2 regions of the Bradyrhizobium sp. B120 genome follow, and region 2 is predicted to be linked to the other one. Evidence: riboswitches for the same ligand, from Rfam matches in the RefSeq annotation. Region 2 holds a riboswitch; the other holds the start of a gene.
What was found. Region 2 has a riboswitch for ZMP and ZTP ahead of glyA (serine hydroxymethyltransferase). Riboswitches for the same ligand answer to the same signal wherever they lie in the genome.
Positions count from the first base shown of each region.

Region 1 (7,422 bases), 3.5 Mb from region 2:
TGGCGCAGTCGTTCCCGTTCAAGCCCAATCAGCGCTATCCGGATCCGGCCGTCGAAATCCTCGATCCGGCTTTTGCCAAGTACCGGCTCTACAGCTCTACGCTGGAGCAGGTTGCGACCGGGATGCGCTGGGCGGAAGGGCCGGTATACTTCCCCGAAGGCGGCTATCTGCTGTTCAGCGACATCCCCAACAACCGCATCATGAAGTACAGCGAGAAGGACGGCAGCCTCAGCGTCTTCCGCAGTTCCGCCAATTTCGCCAACGGCAACACCCGCGACCGCCAGGGGCGGCTCGTCACCTGCGAGCATTCGGTGACGCGGCGGATCACGCGCACCGAGAAGAACGGCAAGATCACCGTGCTGGCCGACGGTTTCGAGGGCAAGCGCCTCAATGCGCCGAACGACATCGTGGTGAAGTCCGACGACACGATCTGGTTCACCGATCCGGTGTTCGGCATCGCCGGCGAGTGGGAGGGCTTCAAGGCCAAGCGCGAGCAGGACAACACCAACGTGTTCCGGATCGGCACCGACGGAAAGCTGACCGCCGTCATCACCGATCTGGTCAATCCGAACGGGCTTGCCTTCTCGCCGGACGAGAAGAAGCTCTACGTCGTCGAGTGGAAGGGCACGCCGAACCGCAGCATCTGGAGCTACGACGTCAATCCCGATGGCACGGTCGGCAACAAGACCAAGCTGATCGACGCCGCCGACCAGGGGTCGCTCGACGGTTTCCGCGTCGACCGCGACGGCAATCTGTGGTGCGGCTGGGGCAGCAACGGCGCGCTGCAGTCGGAGCCTGTCGAGACGGGCGGCCGCAAGGTCTATCAGCTCAAGGGCAGGCCTGAGGATCTCGACGGCGTCATGGTGTTCAGCCCGCAGGGCAGGCCGCTCGGCTTCATCCGCCTGCCGGAGCGCTGCGAGAACCTGACCTTCGGCGGACCCAAGAACAACCGGCTCTACATGGCGTCATGCCATTCGATCTACGCACTCTATGTCGAGGCGCACGGCGCGACGTGAGAGGCGGTTTCCAACGGCGTCATTGCGAGGAGCGATGGCGACGAAGCAATCCATCGTTCCGCTAGCGGCGGGGTGGATTGGTTCGCCTCGCTCGCAATGACGTGGATCGGCTGTTGCATGCTATCCCCGTCATCCTGAGGAGCCGCGAAGCGGCGTCTCGAAGGATGCACGGCCCGGCTGATGGCCGTCGACCCTTCGAGACGCGCGCAAGGGCGCGCTCCTCAGGGTGACGGGTCTGATAGTTTCGATTCCCTAATTGATATCCGCGAGCTTGTGCAGCGTGGCGCCGAAGATCAGGCTCGCCTTGCCGACCAGTGCGGTGCCACTCATGGTGCCGCGGGTGTCGGTGAAGGTGCCGGAGACGCCGATGCCGACCGGCGCGGGCCCGCCGAACAGCGGGTTGTCGGTCTCGCGCGGCGTGGTGTGCCGTTGCACGAGGACCTCGCCCTTGAACGCGTCACCCTTCACCGTGTAGCTGCCGGTGTAATAGAGATAGGCATCGCCGCCGAGAATTTGCCCGTCGCGGAAAAGAATCACTCCGCTGCCCTTGCCGACGCGTCCGTCAAGCAGGGTGACGTGGATTGAGTACAGCCCGTTCTTCATAACGTCCCATGTACCGGCTGCCGCGCCCGCAGCAATCCGGATTGGTTTTTTATGCCAAAGCGAGCAACCTCGTGCAATGCGGCAGGTTGATTCCGGGGGTATCCGGACTGACCGTGAACCCTCGGTTCCTGCCAGGCGGTGTGACGGCGCGATGACAGCGGACCGTGCGCGCGAATCGAACTGGCCCGCGAAATGCATAGCTCTGGTTGCACTGGCCGGTGAGTGCTGGAGCGAACACATGTCAGACTGGATTGATTCGGGCGGCCGATTGGCGCGCCCTCGCATTGCCAATGGAACTTGGGCCCGTCGTGCGGGCCGTGTAATGGTGTCTCTCGGGCTGATGATGCTGGTGTTGGCCGCGGCCGTACAAATCGCGCGGGCGCGCGATCCCGACGGACGCTACGCCAATTCTCCGCTCAAGGAATGGTTCGACGGTCTGCGCAGCGGCAAGGGACCGTGCTGCTCGGATGCCGACGGCAGCGCGGTCAGCGACGTCGATTGGGAATCGAAGGACGGGCATTACCGCGTGCGTCTCGACGGAGCCTGGGTCGACGTCCCCGACGAGGCTGTGGTGACCGAGCCCAACCGGGTCGGCCGCGCCATGGTCTGGCCGATCAAGAGCTACATGGGCGTAACGATCCGCTGTTTCATGCCCGGCAGCATGACGTAGCGGACCGGTCTTCGCTCATACGTATTTCTGGTCGCGCTCGAGCAGCTCGATCGAGATGCCCTGCGGGCCGCGGATGAAGCAGATCCGCACGCCGGGGCGGATCGTGGTCGGCTCCTTGGTGAACTCGACGCCCTTGGCCTTGATCTCGGCCGCGACCGCGTCGATGTCCTTCACGGTCAGGCCGAAATGATCGAGCCCCTGATACGGCGTCACCGGCGGGGCGTTGACGCCGTCGCCATGCGTCACCTCTGCGATGAACACCTTGGCGCCGCCGAGCTGGACGTCGATGCGGCCGGGGCCGCGGATGATCTCGCCGCCGAGAATGTCGCGCAGCCAGGTCGCGGTGGCCTCGGGATCGGGACTGCGCAGATGGACGTGGTCCCAGGTGACGACAGGCATTGCGATCTCCTTGTAGTTCTCGCGCGCGCTTGGGGTGCGGCACTCGCTCTCGGGCGGCGCAAATCTAGCGATCGGTCCGTTGGGATACCATCCCTCCGTGATGCCAGCCGCAAGATTGTCGTCCCGGAATGAAACCATTCCGGCCGTCGGTGATTGTTCTCGCGTGGCCGCTCGACCTGCGGCCGTCCCGGATGCCGCATGCTGCGATGCCTGCGGCTTCTGTGCTGGGTGGCGGCTTGATCGGGCGTCGAGGGTGAGGGCACGACGATGCGGATCGGCTTGGCGTCGCTTCGAAGGTTTACCGCCGGGCGTCTCGGTGAGGGCGGCCTTTACGCCAGCCTGCTGCTGTCGATCATCGCGGTCGCCGGAATTGCGGCGTGGTTCATGCTTCCCGAGCCGAGCGATGCCGGAGATCAGGATGTCTGGCCGGTGTCTTCCGCCGTCATCCGCACTGTGCAGGACGCATCGACCGGGGCGCAGCAAGGCCAGATCGCAAATCAAGCCGCAAAGGATGTGCCAGCTGCACCGGCTGGTGAGCCGGCCACCGTCGGCGTGGCCACCGCCGCTCAGCCGGCCGAGGCGGCCAAGGCGTCCGAGCCGGGTACCGAACGATCGCCGCTGGACAGGTTGCGGATCGCCTCGCAATCCTGGCGGCGCGGCGGGCTGGGTTCGAAGGTGCTGGTCACCCTGACGCTGCGCAACGCCAATGATTTCGCGGTGAAGGATATCGAGATCGCCTGCGCCTTCATCCGCGGCGACGGCAGCCCCGTGACCGAACGCAAGCGGCTGATTCCGGACACCATCGCCATGAAGAGCCGCAAGACCTACCCGCCGATGCTGATCGGGTTCGTAAATGTTAACGCAAACAAGGCGAAATGCACGGTCGTGACCGCCAGCCGCGCCTAGAGCACTTTCGGTTCTGATTTAATCAGAACCGAAGCTCTAGCTTTTTGTTTTGACGCGTTTTCTTCACGCGAACCGGTACCCACTTCGCTCGAAAACGCTCCCAACCCCGCATCTCGAAAAAGTGACCGGGAATTGACTTGCCGGGTGAACCGTAACGGCCAGGCAGGAACTAACTAATAAGCCGACCGTTAGAGAACGACCCGGAAGCGCAGGATGGCGTCTGTCCGGGTGATCATGCGCAGACGATGAATTCGTTGCGCGATGACAGATGTCGTCGCGTCGAGTTGAACCGCGCCCGTAGCGCGGGGGGAGCTACCAAAATGCCTGTGGCGCGTTATTTCCTGTTCGTTGGTGGCGTGCTGCTCGCGCTGCTCTTCGTCGTCAATGCCATCGTACCGCAGGAGGCCGTGGTCGCCGGCCAGGGCCTGTCGTCGCCCGGCGTCGACAGCAAGACCGTGGTACGCATCAAGTCGACCCAGAAACTGCCGGAGCGGGTGGTGTACGACACCAACCTGCCGACTATCGTTCCGTCGCAGGTGAACGCGGTTGCCGCAGCGGCCCCGGCGGCTGCCAGTGATACGTCGGCGCAGGCCCGCGTCCGCAACACGTTCGCCCAGTTCATTCCGCCGGAGAAGGCTGACGCGCAGAAAGGCGCGGTGGTGGCCGAGGCGAAGCCGGCCGAGCAGCCGGTGCAGGCGCCGAAGAAGCACAAGATTGCGCGCAGCCACACCCATTCCCAGCAGCCGATGCGGCTGGCCCAGCCCGGCATGTATCAGCCTTACCGTGTGGCGCAGCAGCAGCCGCGCATGGGTTTCTTCGGCGGCTTCGGCACCTGGTAGGTAACGACACGCCGCAATCGCCAATCGACACGCCGCCGCAAGCATTTGCGGCGGCATTTTCATGTCCGCCAGATCAGGCGGGTAACCGGCTGCGGGAATCCGCCCGGGTGGCCGGAACCGGCTAGCGCGGCAGGCGCGGAATCTTGTCGGCGAAGCCGTTGTAGCAGGTCAGCCGCTCGTCCTCTTCCTTGACGAACCGGCATTCGGCGACGCCCTTGGCAGGGGCGGCCTTCGGCTTGGGCTGCGGCTTGAAGATCTCGTCGTAGCACATCAGCCGCTCCTTGGTGGCGTCGTCGATGTCCTGGCAGGCCTGCAGCTTCTGCGCGACCGATTGCGGCTTGCCGGGTGCTGCGGCCTTCTCGCCCTTCTTGGCCGCCGATTTCTTTCCGACCTGGACCAGCGGCTTGTCGCCGACCATCGGCTGCGGGGCCGCCGCCGGCTTGTCGGCGGCGGGAGGTGGCGTGGTGGCTGGAGCGGTGCCTTGAGCAAGCGCGGCAGCCGGGCAGAGGAGCGCCAGCGCGAGGATGATATGTCTCATGGTGAAAATGTCCGAAGTGGCGTGATGACCGGAAGGATGGCGCCGGGGATCGGAAAAGCCCGGCAAGCGCCGAGACTTATCGCAAGTTCTGCCCGAATCCTACCCCCGGAGGGGTCCCGCCCGGCACCGATCCACCGGCAAAATAGGGGCAATTCGTCGCCGGTTCGGCCGCAAGGGAGCGTGATTTGCGTTTGCCGGGCCGGGCGGCTATGACGGCGCCATCTGCGCGACTGGCGCTTGGATGGACCACCATCGGGGAGCGCAGAGACTGAACGCCGCGCGCCTGGGCACCGCTTCGAAACGGAGGTGCCATGACGGCGAACATTCTTGATGGGCATGCACATGCCCAAATTGTCATCGACAAGGTTGCCAGCGAACTGGACCGGCTGCCCCGCGCGCCCGGGCTCACGGTCGTGCTGGTAGGTTGTGACCCGGCGAGCCAGATCTACGTACAGAGCAAGGTCAGGATGGCCGAGCGGCTTGGTCTGCGCGGCGAGGTCGAACGCCTGCCGGATGACGCCAGCGAGGCCGATCTGCTTGCCAGGATTGACGCGCTCAACGCGCGCGACGATGTCGACGGCATCCTGATCCAGCTGCCGCTGCCGGCGCATATCGACGCCTTGCGCGTGATGGCGGCGGTCGATCCTGCGAAGGATGTCGACGGCCTGCATGCGCTGAATGCAGGCCGGCTGTTTCACGGCGACGATGCCTTGGTGCCGTGCACGCCGCTCGGCTGTCTCCGGCTGATCAAGTCGATCCGGCCTGATCTCACCGGCGCGCATGCCGTCGTGATCGGCAGCTCCAACATCGTCGGCAAGCCGATGGCCGCGCTGTTGCTGCAGGAGCAGGCGACCGTGACGCAAACCCACATCCACACCCGCGGCATCAGCAAGATCTGCCGTCAGGCCGATATCCTGGTCAGCGCGGTGGGGAAGGCTGGGCTCGTGCGCGGCGACTGGATCAAGCCGCAGGCCATCGTGATCGACGTCGGCACCACGCGCGTCGAGAAGCCGGACGGCGGCTACGCGGTGTGCGGCGACGTCTTCTTCGACGAGGCGGTGCAGGTCGCCGGCGCGATCACGCCGGTGCCGCGCGGCGTCGGCCCGATGACGATCGCCTGCCTGATGGAGAACACCGTGAAGGCCGCCAAGGCGAGGGCGGCCCGGCTGCAATAGCAGCGGGAGCTTGCAGCGAGACGCGGGCGGCAAGTGCCGCTCGCGTCGTTTCCGCGCGCCCGGAGCCCGGTGCGCGAAGTTCATGACCCCGGAGGTCATGGCAAGCCCGCAGCATTGGTCTATCGTCGCGCGACAGACGGAGGCGCGCGATGCTGTATGCGGAAGATCTCACCGAGGGCCAGACATTCCAGCTCGGCACCTACACGATCGGCGAAGCCGAGATCCTGGAGTTCGCCGGCAAATATGATCCGGTGCCGATCCATACCGATCCCGTCGCGGCTGCGGCGGGCCCGTTCGGCGGCCTGATCGCGAGCGGCTTCAACACCATTGCGATCTATCAGCGGCTCGTCGTGGAGGCGATCTGGACCAAGGTGGCGGGCATCGTCGGGCGGAGCTTCGAGATCCGCCTGCCGAGCCCGGTTCGCCCGGGCGCCACGCTCACCGGCCAATCCGAGATCCAGAAAATCACCATCAGGCCGGAGCGGCGCGACGCCGTCGTGATCTTCAAGACCGAGCTCGTCAACGACGAGCAGCGTCCCGTGCTTGTCCTGGTTCTCGATGCGCTGATCCACATGCGGCCGGCGGAGCAGCAGCGGACGTAGCCTCCGCCCGGATCGATCTGGCCGCCCGGCGATGCTGCGGCTACCATGGCAAGCCTCCGCCGACCTGCAGCGTATCAATGACGTCGTCTTGATTTGGCCTGGTCGCCGGGCAGCAAGTTCGTCGATACGGTGCAAGACGGATGGCATGGGCATGAAGCGCAGCAAGCAGACGCGCGGCAAGGTCGAAGCCAAACTGCGCAAGGCTGAGGAATGGCGTCGCACACTGGCACAACGCGCCGCCGAACGGCAGCGCCTGCGCGACTACAAGATCGCGCTGGCGCGCGACGAGGTTGCGGTGGTCACGAGCCAGCTCGCCCCCTCGAACAGCTATTCGACTCCAGATTTCGTCGAACGCGGAACCTATCGGCCCGAACCTTTCGTCTGCAAGGATTGCGGCGTTGCCGAGGTCTGGACGCCGTTGCAGCAGAAATGGTGGTACGAGACCGCCAAGGGCGACGTGTTCACCAAGGCCGTGCGCTGCCGGGCCTGCCGCACCAGGGCGCGCGCACGCAAATCCGCCGCGCGCCGCGTGCATCTGGAAGGCATCGCCAGGAAGCAGCCTTCCGCCTCGTAGAGCCGCAGCGTCACACTTCACATAGCGATGGATATGGAACCCGCGCGCACGCGGTCAATGCGTCGCGCGTGCGGAACGTTTCGTGCCCTGATCGGTTCGA
Region 1 covers NZ_CP185242.1:5,108,949-5,116,370, reverse strand. Annotated here, with positions in the region: gene ACOIX3_RS23615 (SMP-30/gluconolactonase/LRE family protein) at 1-1,016, shown strand, start outside; gene ACOIX3_RS23610 (GrlR family regulatory protein) at 1,269-1,619, opposite strand; gene ACOIX3_RS23605 (hypothetical protein) at 1,858-2,289, shown strand; gene ACOIX3_RS23600 (VOC family protein) at 2,305-2,688, opposite strand; gene ACOIX3_RS23595 (hypothetical protein) at 2,956-3,594, shown strand; gene ACOIX3_RS23590 (hypothetical protein) at 3,915-4,433, shown strand; gene ACOIX3_RS23585 (hypothetical protein) at 4,555-4,971, opposite strand; ZMP/ZTP riboswitch at 5,188-5,267, shown strand; gene ACOIX3_RS23580 (bifunctional 5,10-methylenetetrahydrofolate dehydrogenase/5,10-methenyltetrahydrofolate cyclohydrolase) at 5,283-6,146, shown strand; gene ACOIX3_RS23575 (MaoC/PaaZ C-terminal domain-containing protein) at 6,296-6,748, shown strand; gene ACOIX3_RS23570 (zinc-ribbon domain containing protein) at 6,900-7,322, shown strand.
Region 1: linked by a shared signal. The riboswitch ahead of ACOIX3_RS23580 (bifunctional 5,10-methylenetetrahydrofolate dehydrogenase/5,10-methenyltetrahydrofolate cyclohydrolase) and the one ahead of glyA (serine hydroxymethyltransferase) in region 2 are both predicted to bind ZMP and ZTP.

Region 2 (7,422 bases):
AGCTCAGCCTCAAGCTGCCGCCGCCGTCCTACGCGCGGCAGGGCGGCGAGGTGCTCGCGGCCCAGCTCGCAAAAGTCGGCATCGTTGCCAAGATCGAGAACGTGGAATGGGCGCAGTGGCTGTCGCAGGTCTTCACCGGCCCGCACAATTACGACCTCACGATCGTCGCGCATGTCGAGCCGTTCGACCTCGTGAAGATGACCGAGCCGGATTATTATCTCGGTTACAAGTCCGAGGCGTTCAACGCGCTCTATCAGCAGATCATGGCGACGCCTGACGAAGCCGGCCGGGCAAAACTGCTTGGCGACGCGCAGCGGATGCTGGCAACCGATGCGGTCGCCGGCTTCCTGTTCCAGCCGCAATTGATCACCATCGCCAGCAAGAAGCTGAAGGGCGTATGGAAGGACGTGCCGCAGTTCGAGAATGATTTCTCGACTTGGGCTTGGGAGTAACTTGGAAGTAACCCGGCAGCAGGCGATCGCGCCGGCGGAGACCAATGGCCTCAGCCGGCGCCGCACCTCGCGCGCCGCCGTCGCTTGACGCTTAGTCTCATTTTGCGTGCTGCGTCTGCGAAGGCGCACGTGTCCGGCGATGCGCGAAGGCGCCGGAAGCCACCGATATTGCTCAGGTTGATGCAAGCCCGCGGTCGCAACACCTCGGGAGCGCGAACGCATCCAGTTGCGGTTTCGCATTGAGCGCATCGGTTGTCTTTGTGAACGACAGCGCTAACATGGAACCCGTCCATCGATACCTGTCGTTGTCTTTTTTGATTACCTATTGCGGCGCAACCAAGGGCCACCACGGTGTGCGCTCGCTATGGCGGCCAGGTCTCGAAGGGGAAGTAGCAAACATCATCCCTGATACTGCAACCAAGAAATAACGGGGGAGACTATGTACGTGAAAGGGCTTGCGGCATTCGCCGCAGCGGTCGGCGTTGGCCTGTTGTCCGGTGCCGCCATCGCACAAGAAGTCAAGCAGGAGAAGCAGTCGGTCCTGGGGAACGCCAATGTCCCTCCGGTGACCCAGGAGCAGCTCAACGTCGCCGACAAGAACGCCAAGGACTTCCTGCTCACCAACGGAAATTACGCCCAGACGCGGTTTTATCCGGGCAAGCAGATCAGCCGGGACAATGTGAAGAACCTGCACGTCGCCTGGATTTTCCAGACCGACGTCAAGGAGTCGCTCGAGACATCGCCGATCGTCGTGGACGGCGTGATGTATGTCACGACGTCGTTCAGCCATGTCTATGCGCTCGACGCCAAGACCGGCCAGCAGCTCTGGCACTATGCCCACAAGATGGGCCCGATCACGGTCTATTGCTGCGGTCCCAACAATCGCGGCGTCCAGGTGCTCGGCGACCGGGTCTATCTGGCGACGCTGGATTCCAAGCTGATGGCGCTGAACGCCAAGACCGGCGAGGTGGTCTGGACCACCAATATCGCCGATCCCGAGCTCGGTTACAGCGAGACGATGGCGCCGACCGTGGTCAAGGACAAGGTGCTGATCGGCACCAATGGCGGCGAATACGGCATCCGCGGTTTCGTGCGCGCCTATGACGCCAAGTCCGGCAAGCAGCTGTGGAATTTCAACACCATTCCGGAGAACTCCGTCGGCGTCTGGGCGACCAAGGACGCCACCGGCCGCGACATGCATCGCAATATCCAGGCCGAGAAGGACGTGCTCGCCAAGATCGGCGATCCCTATGCCAAGCTCGGCGGCGGCGTGTGGCAGAACCCGTCGGTCGATCTCGCGACCAACCGGATCTATTTCGTCGTCGGCAATCCGTCGCCCGACCTCGACGGCTCGAACCGGCCCGGCGACAACCTCTACACCAACTCGCTGGTCGCGCTCGATCTCGACACCGGCAAGTATGTCTGCCACTTCCAGTACATCGCCCACGACGTCTGGGACCTCGACGCGGTCAGCCCGACGGTGCTGGTCAACGTCAAGGACAAGGACGGCAAGACGATTCCCGGCGTCATTCATGCCGGCAAGACCGGGCACATCTATGTGCACGATCGCAAGGACTGCAGCCTGATCCGCTTCTCCGAGGCGATGGTGCCGCAGGAGAACATGTGGGTGCTGCCGACCAAGGAAGGCGCGCGCATGCTGCCGGGCGCCAATGGCGGCGTCGAATGGTCGCCGATCGCGACCGATCCGGGACAGGAGCTGGCCTACGCCATCAACCTGCACCAGCCGATGACCTACCACGTCGAAAGCTCGGCCTATCCGAACGGCAAGCTGTGGCTGGGCGGCGCCTTCAAGGTGATCCCGAGCGAGAAGCAGTCGGGCAACATCACCGCGGTGAACTACAACACCGGCAAGATCAAGTGGCAGGTCAAGACGCCCGAGCCGATGATCGGCGGCATCCTCGCCACGGCCGGCGGCCTGGTGTTCACCGGCGAAGGCAACGGCAAGTTCGCGGCCTATAATTCGTCGAGCGGCAAGGAGCTGTGGAGCTTCCGCGCCGGTGCCGGCGTCAACGCGCCGCCGTCGAGCTACATGATCGGCGGCAAGCAATATGTCGTGGTCGGTGCCGGTGGCAACGTCCAGCTCGATTTCAAGCGCGGCAACAACATCATCGCCTTCACGCTCGACTGAGCCGGGGCGGGATGCATCATCGCGCGTGCAAGCATTGACGGCGAGGCGGGACCGGTCCGGTCCCGCCTCGGTTTTGTTTGGATGAAAGCTCTAACCGCGTCATTGCGAGCGAAGCGAAGCAATCCATCGTGCCGCGTCTGCTGACGCATGGATTGCTTCGTCGCTTCAGCGCAAAATTGCCTCGCAATTTTGTCGCGAGCTCCTCGCAATGACGGAGGTAGATGGTAACGGCGCCTCGGGATAAGCGGATGCTTGGTAAATTATTGATTTGCGCCGCGCTGCTGCTGATTGGGGCCCAAGCGCGCGCGGAGACGATCGAGGAGAAGGTGCAGGTCTGCACCGGTTGCCACGGCGAGGACGGCAAGCCCGTCGACAAGACCATTCCGACGATCTGGGGCCAGCAGGCCGGCTATCTCTACATCCAGCTCCGCGATTTCAAGCGCGGCGATCGCAAGAGCGAGATCATGCAGCCGATCGCGACCCAGTTCGAGCGCGACGACATGCTGGCGATCGCGGAATATTTTTCGCAGAAGCCATGGCCTGACCTCGGCCAGCCGAGCGCGCCCAAGGACGTCGCAGCGAAGGCGCTCAGCGCCAGCGCTTCGGTCGGTTGCCCGGCCTGCCATCTCGATCGCTTCCAGGGCGACGGCACGGTGCCGCGGCTTGCCGGCATGGGGCGCGACTACCTCGCGAAAACCATCGCCGATTTCCGCACCCGCGCGCGCGGCAACAATCCCGGCATGTCCGATCTGATGCTGGCGACGTCGCCCGACGACCTCGCCGCGCTGGTGGACTATCTGGCGGGGCTGTGAGCGGCAGGCAGGTTGACCTCCACGCGAGCGCAGGGCTGCCGCATGTGCGTTTTTGGCGGTCGAGGTCGGGCGTCGGCGCCCGACCCCGTTCTGTACGTCTGCGCGCCAAGTTGTGGTTGCCGGCGTAGAGCCGATCAGTTCGGTCGAGACCCGGACACCACGCCTGGAACAGGAAAGGCTCGGCACATCTCGATGCACTCCGACCTGAGACGCGCGAGGACCGCATCGTCTCCGTTCGCCTGCAGAGCCCCTGCAATGAACTCGCCGATACGGCGCATTTCGGAATCTCCCATGCCACGTGTGGTCGCTGCCGGCGTCCCAAGGCGAACACCGCTTGGCCTGAGCGGCGGGCGCGGATCGTCTGGAATAACCTGCTTGTTTGTGGTGATCGCGATGGCATCGAGCACGTCCTCGGCTGCTCGCCCATCCATTCCGACGGACGCGACGGTATCGACGACCAGCATGTGATTGTCGGTCCCGTCCGTGACCAGCTTCATCCCGCGTTCCATCAGCGCGCCGGCAAGAACCTTCGCGTTGTGCAGAACCTGCCGCGCGTAAACCTGGAAGTCCGAGGTCGCCGCCTTCTTGAGCGTCACGGCAATCCCGGCCACAACGTTCATGTGAGGTCCGCCCTGCAAACCTGGAAAGACGGAAGCATCGATCCGACCGGCATTCTCCTTTCGGCACAGGATGATCCCGCCGCGGGGGCCGCGCAGTGTCTTGTGGGATGTCGTCGTCATGACGTCGAAGCCGGCATCAAGCGGATTGCGCATGACATTCGCGGCAACCAATCCGCCGTAATGGCTCACGTCAGCCATCGTGAGCGCGCCAACGTCGTCGGCGATATTCTTGAACGCCGCATAGTCCAGGTCGCGCGGATAGGAGCTGTAGCCGCACAACACCATCTTCGGACGCGCTTCACGCGCAATCGCGCGCAATTCATCGAAATCGATCGCGCCGTTTGACGGGGCCGTCTTGTAGCGAACGAAGTTGAACAAGCGCCCCATGTGGGACACCGGCGCGCCGTGGGTGAGATGACCGCCGTGGGACAGGTCCATCGCGAGAATCGTGTCGCCGGGCTGCAATAGGCCGAGATAGACGGCCTGATTCATCGGTGATCCGGAAAGCGGCTGAACGTTGGCGTGCTCGGCACGAAAAAGCGAGCAGGCCCGCTGGCGTGCGAGGTTCTCGACGTCGTCCGTATACTGCTGGCCGCCGTAGTATCTGCGTCCCGGATATCCCTCGGAGTATTTATTGGTGAAGACCGATCCGAGCAGCTCAAGCACCTCCGGGTAGGTGTAATTCTCGGACGGAATAAGTTCGACGCCGTCCTGTTGACGGCGCTCTTCCCCTATAAGGGCAGCAGCGATCTCTTGATCGTTGATAGACAGTTCGTTGCGAAATGACGGCATGATCGGGCTCCTCAACACGCTGTTTTCCAGCAGATTGGTGCCCAGGCGATCGGCGTCGGAACCCTTCGCGCTTCCCCGTGGTCTATTCCACGTTAGCTCGCCAGTCGCGCGATAGGACGAATGAGCACGGAGACTCTTCGTGGAGGAGAATTTAGCCGACCTGCGGACCTTCCGCAACTCATGAGTCCATCGCGTCAATGCTTCAGCGCCGCGTCAGCTCCTCGCGCAGCGCGGACAGGATGGTGAGATCGGCGGCGTGCTTGCCGGCCTTGTCGGCCAGTGCCGCATCGGCGCCGTGGGCCAGCAGTGTTTTCGCGATGGCCGGATGGTTGCCCTCGGCGGCGATCATCAGCGCCGTGCGTCCGCGCGCGTCGCGTTCGTCGACCCTGGCGCCTGCGTCCAGCAGATGCGCGACGACCTCGAGCGCCTGCGCCTCCGGCACGGTCTCATCCGGTCCGGCCGCCCACATCAGCAGCGTGAGATCGTTGGCGTAGCGCGCGTTGACGTCGATATCGAGCGCGAGCAGCTGCTTGACGATGCCGAGCTGACCGCCGGCGGCCGCATACACGACCGGCGGCTTGCCGGTGTCGTCGGCCTTGCGGGCGTCGGCGCCGTGCGCCAGCAGCATGCGCACCACCGTATCCCGGCCGGCGTAGGCGGCGGCCGCAACCGCCGATGCACCACTGCGTCCGGTGAGATTGACGTCGGCGCCGCGATCGATCAGGCGCTGCACGATCGCGACATGGCCGCGCTCGGCGGCAAGATACAGCGCGGTCGATCCCGCGAGGTTGCGGGCATCGACCGGCGCGCCGCGCGCCAGCAGCAGGTCGACCATGTCGAGATGGCCGGAGCGGGCGGCGTGGCTCAGCGGCCTTGCGCCGAGCCGGTCCCGCGCATCGATCGAGGCGCCGCCATCGAGCAGCGCGGTGGCGAGATTGATGCAATCGGCATTGGCCGCCGCGAACAGGGTCAGCGAGATCTCGACCGCGCTGAGCTGCGCCTTGTCGGTTTCGTATTTGCGGATCAGCTCGCGGCAGCGTGCCGGATCGGCCGCAGCGAGGCTGCTGTGGATACTGCCGGCAACCAACAGCGCGGCGAGGGCGATGCGGCGATACAAGACGTGTCCTCCGTATGGCCTGCTATCAGCATCGCCATTCGGATTGAGCGTCGCATGATCCTTGGTTGCTGCCAAGCCGCGCAGCGATTTTCAAGCCGCGCAGGGATGTCGCGCCGCGCAACGCCGTTGTGCCGCGCGGCGTTGTGCGGCTCTAGCCGGTCTGTCCGGTGCTCGCATTGGCAACGGCGCGCGCGACATTGGCGATCACCTCGTTGCACTTCTCCATCGGCGCGCTTGCGCCGGTCAGGTAGACCGTCACCACGATCGGCTTGCGGCCGGGCGGCCAGAACACCCCGATATCGTTATAGGTGCCGCGCTCGCCGGTGCCGGTCTTGTCGCCAACCCGCCAGTCGCGCGGCACGCCGGCGCGCAGCCTCGTGTCGCCGGTCTTGTTGGCGACCATCCAGTCCACCAGCTTCTGGCGCGAGGCAGCCTGCAGAACATCGCCGATCACCACGCGCTGCAGATTCTTCAGCATCGCGACGGGGCTCGTCGTGTCGCGCGGATCGCCTGATACGCCCTCGTTCAGCGCTAGCTCCCAGCGGTCGAGCCGGCTGACATTGTCGCCGATGGTGCGGAAGAAGCCGGTCAAGCCGGCCGGCCCGCCAATCTCGCGAAGGATCATATTGCCCGCGGTGTTGTCGCTCCGCGTGATGGCGGCCTCGCAGATTTCGGCCAGCGTCATGCCCGACGCGACATGCTCCTTGGTGACGGGCGAATTGGCCAAGATATCCTTGGCCTCGAACCGCACGCGCTGGTCGAGGCTGGATTCGCCGCGGTCGACCCGATGCAGCACCGCGGCCGACGCCAGCGCCTTGAAGGTGCTGCACATCGGGAACCGCTCGTCGCCGCGCAGGCTCGCGCGCAATCCGGTCTCCATGTCGAGCGCGGCGACGCCGAGTCGGCCGCTGGTCGCCAGCTCAATGCGTGCAAACTCCTCCTGCAGCCGCTTTGCCGGCTCGCCTGGTCCCGCCGCTGCGCTCTGTCCTGCCGCGGCGCTCTGTCCTGCCGCGGCGCCTGGCCGCGGCAAAGTGCAGGAAACCGCAAGGCCCAGCGCGCGCAATCCAAATGTCCGTCTCGTCAGCATCTCTCGTCTCCGTTGGCGGCGCGAACCTGCCGGGCGGCGTGACGGAGCACAAACAATCATTTATACAACGAGGCATGAGGAAAACTTGGTCATGACGCCGTGCGCCGGCATCTCCCGCTGAACGCGTTGCGCGCCTTCGAGGCGTCCGCGCGGCTGTTGAGCTTCACCCGCGCGGGCCTGGAACTGCGCGTGACGCAGACCGCGATCAGCCACCAGGTCAAGCAGCTCGAGGAGCTGCTGGGCGCAAGCCTGTTCCGCCGCCTGCCGCGCGGGCTGGTGCTCACCGACGAGGGACTGGCGCTGTTGCCGGTGCTGACCGACGCGCTCGACCGGATCGGGGCTGCGATCGACCGCATCGAGGCCAAGGGCACGCACGAGGTCGTCACCGTCGGC
Region 2 covers NZ_CP185242.1:1,629,306-1,636,727, forward strand. Annotated here, with positions in the region: gene ACOIX3_RS07745 (ABC transporter substrate-binding protein) at 1-452, shown strand, start outside; gene ACOIX3_RS07750 (pyrroloquinoline quinone-dependent dehydrogenase) at 892-2,601, shown strand; gene ACOIX3_RS07755 (c-type cytochrome) at 2,850-3,413, shown strand; gene glyA (serine hydroxymethyltransferase) at 3,548-4,825, opposite strand; ZMP/ZTP riboswitch at 4,858-4,943, opposite strand; gene ACOIX3_RS07765 (ankyrin repeat domain-containing protein) at 5,028-5,942, opposite strand; gene bla (class A beta-lactamase) at 6,094-7,029, opposite strand; gene ACOIX3_RS07775 (LysR substrate-binding domain-containing protein) at 7,129-7,422, shown strand, end outside.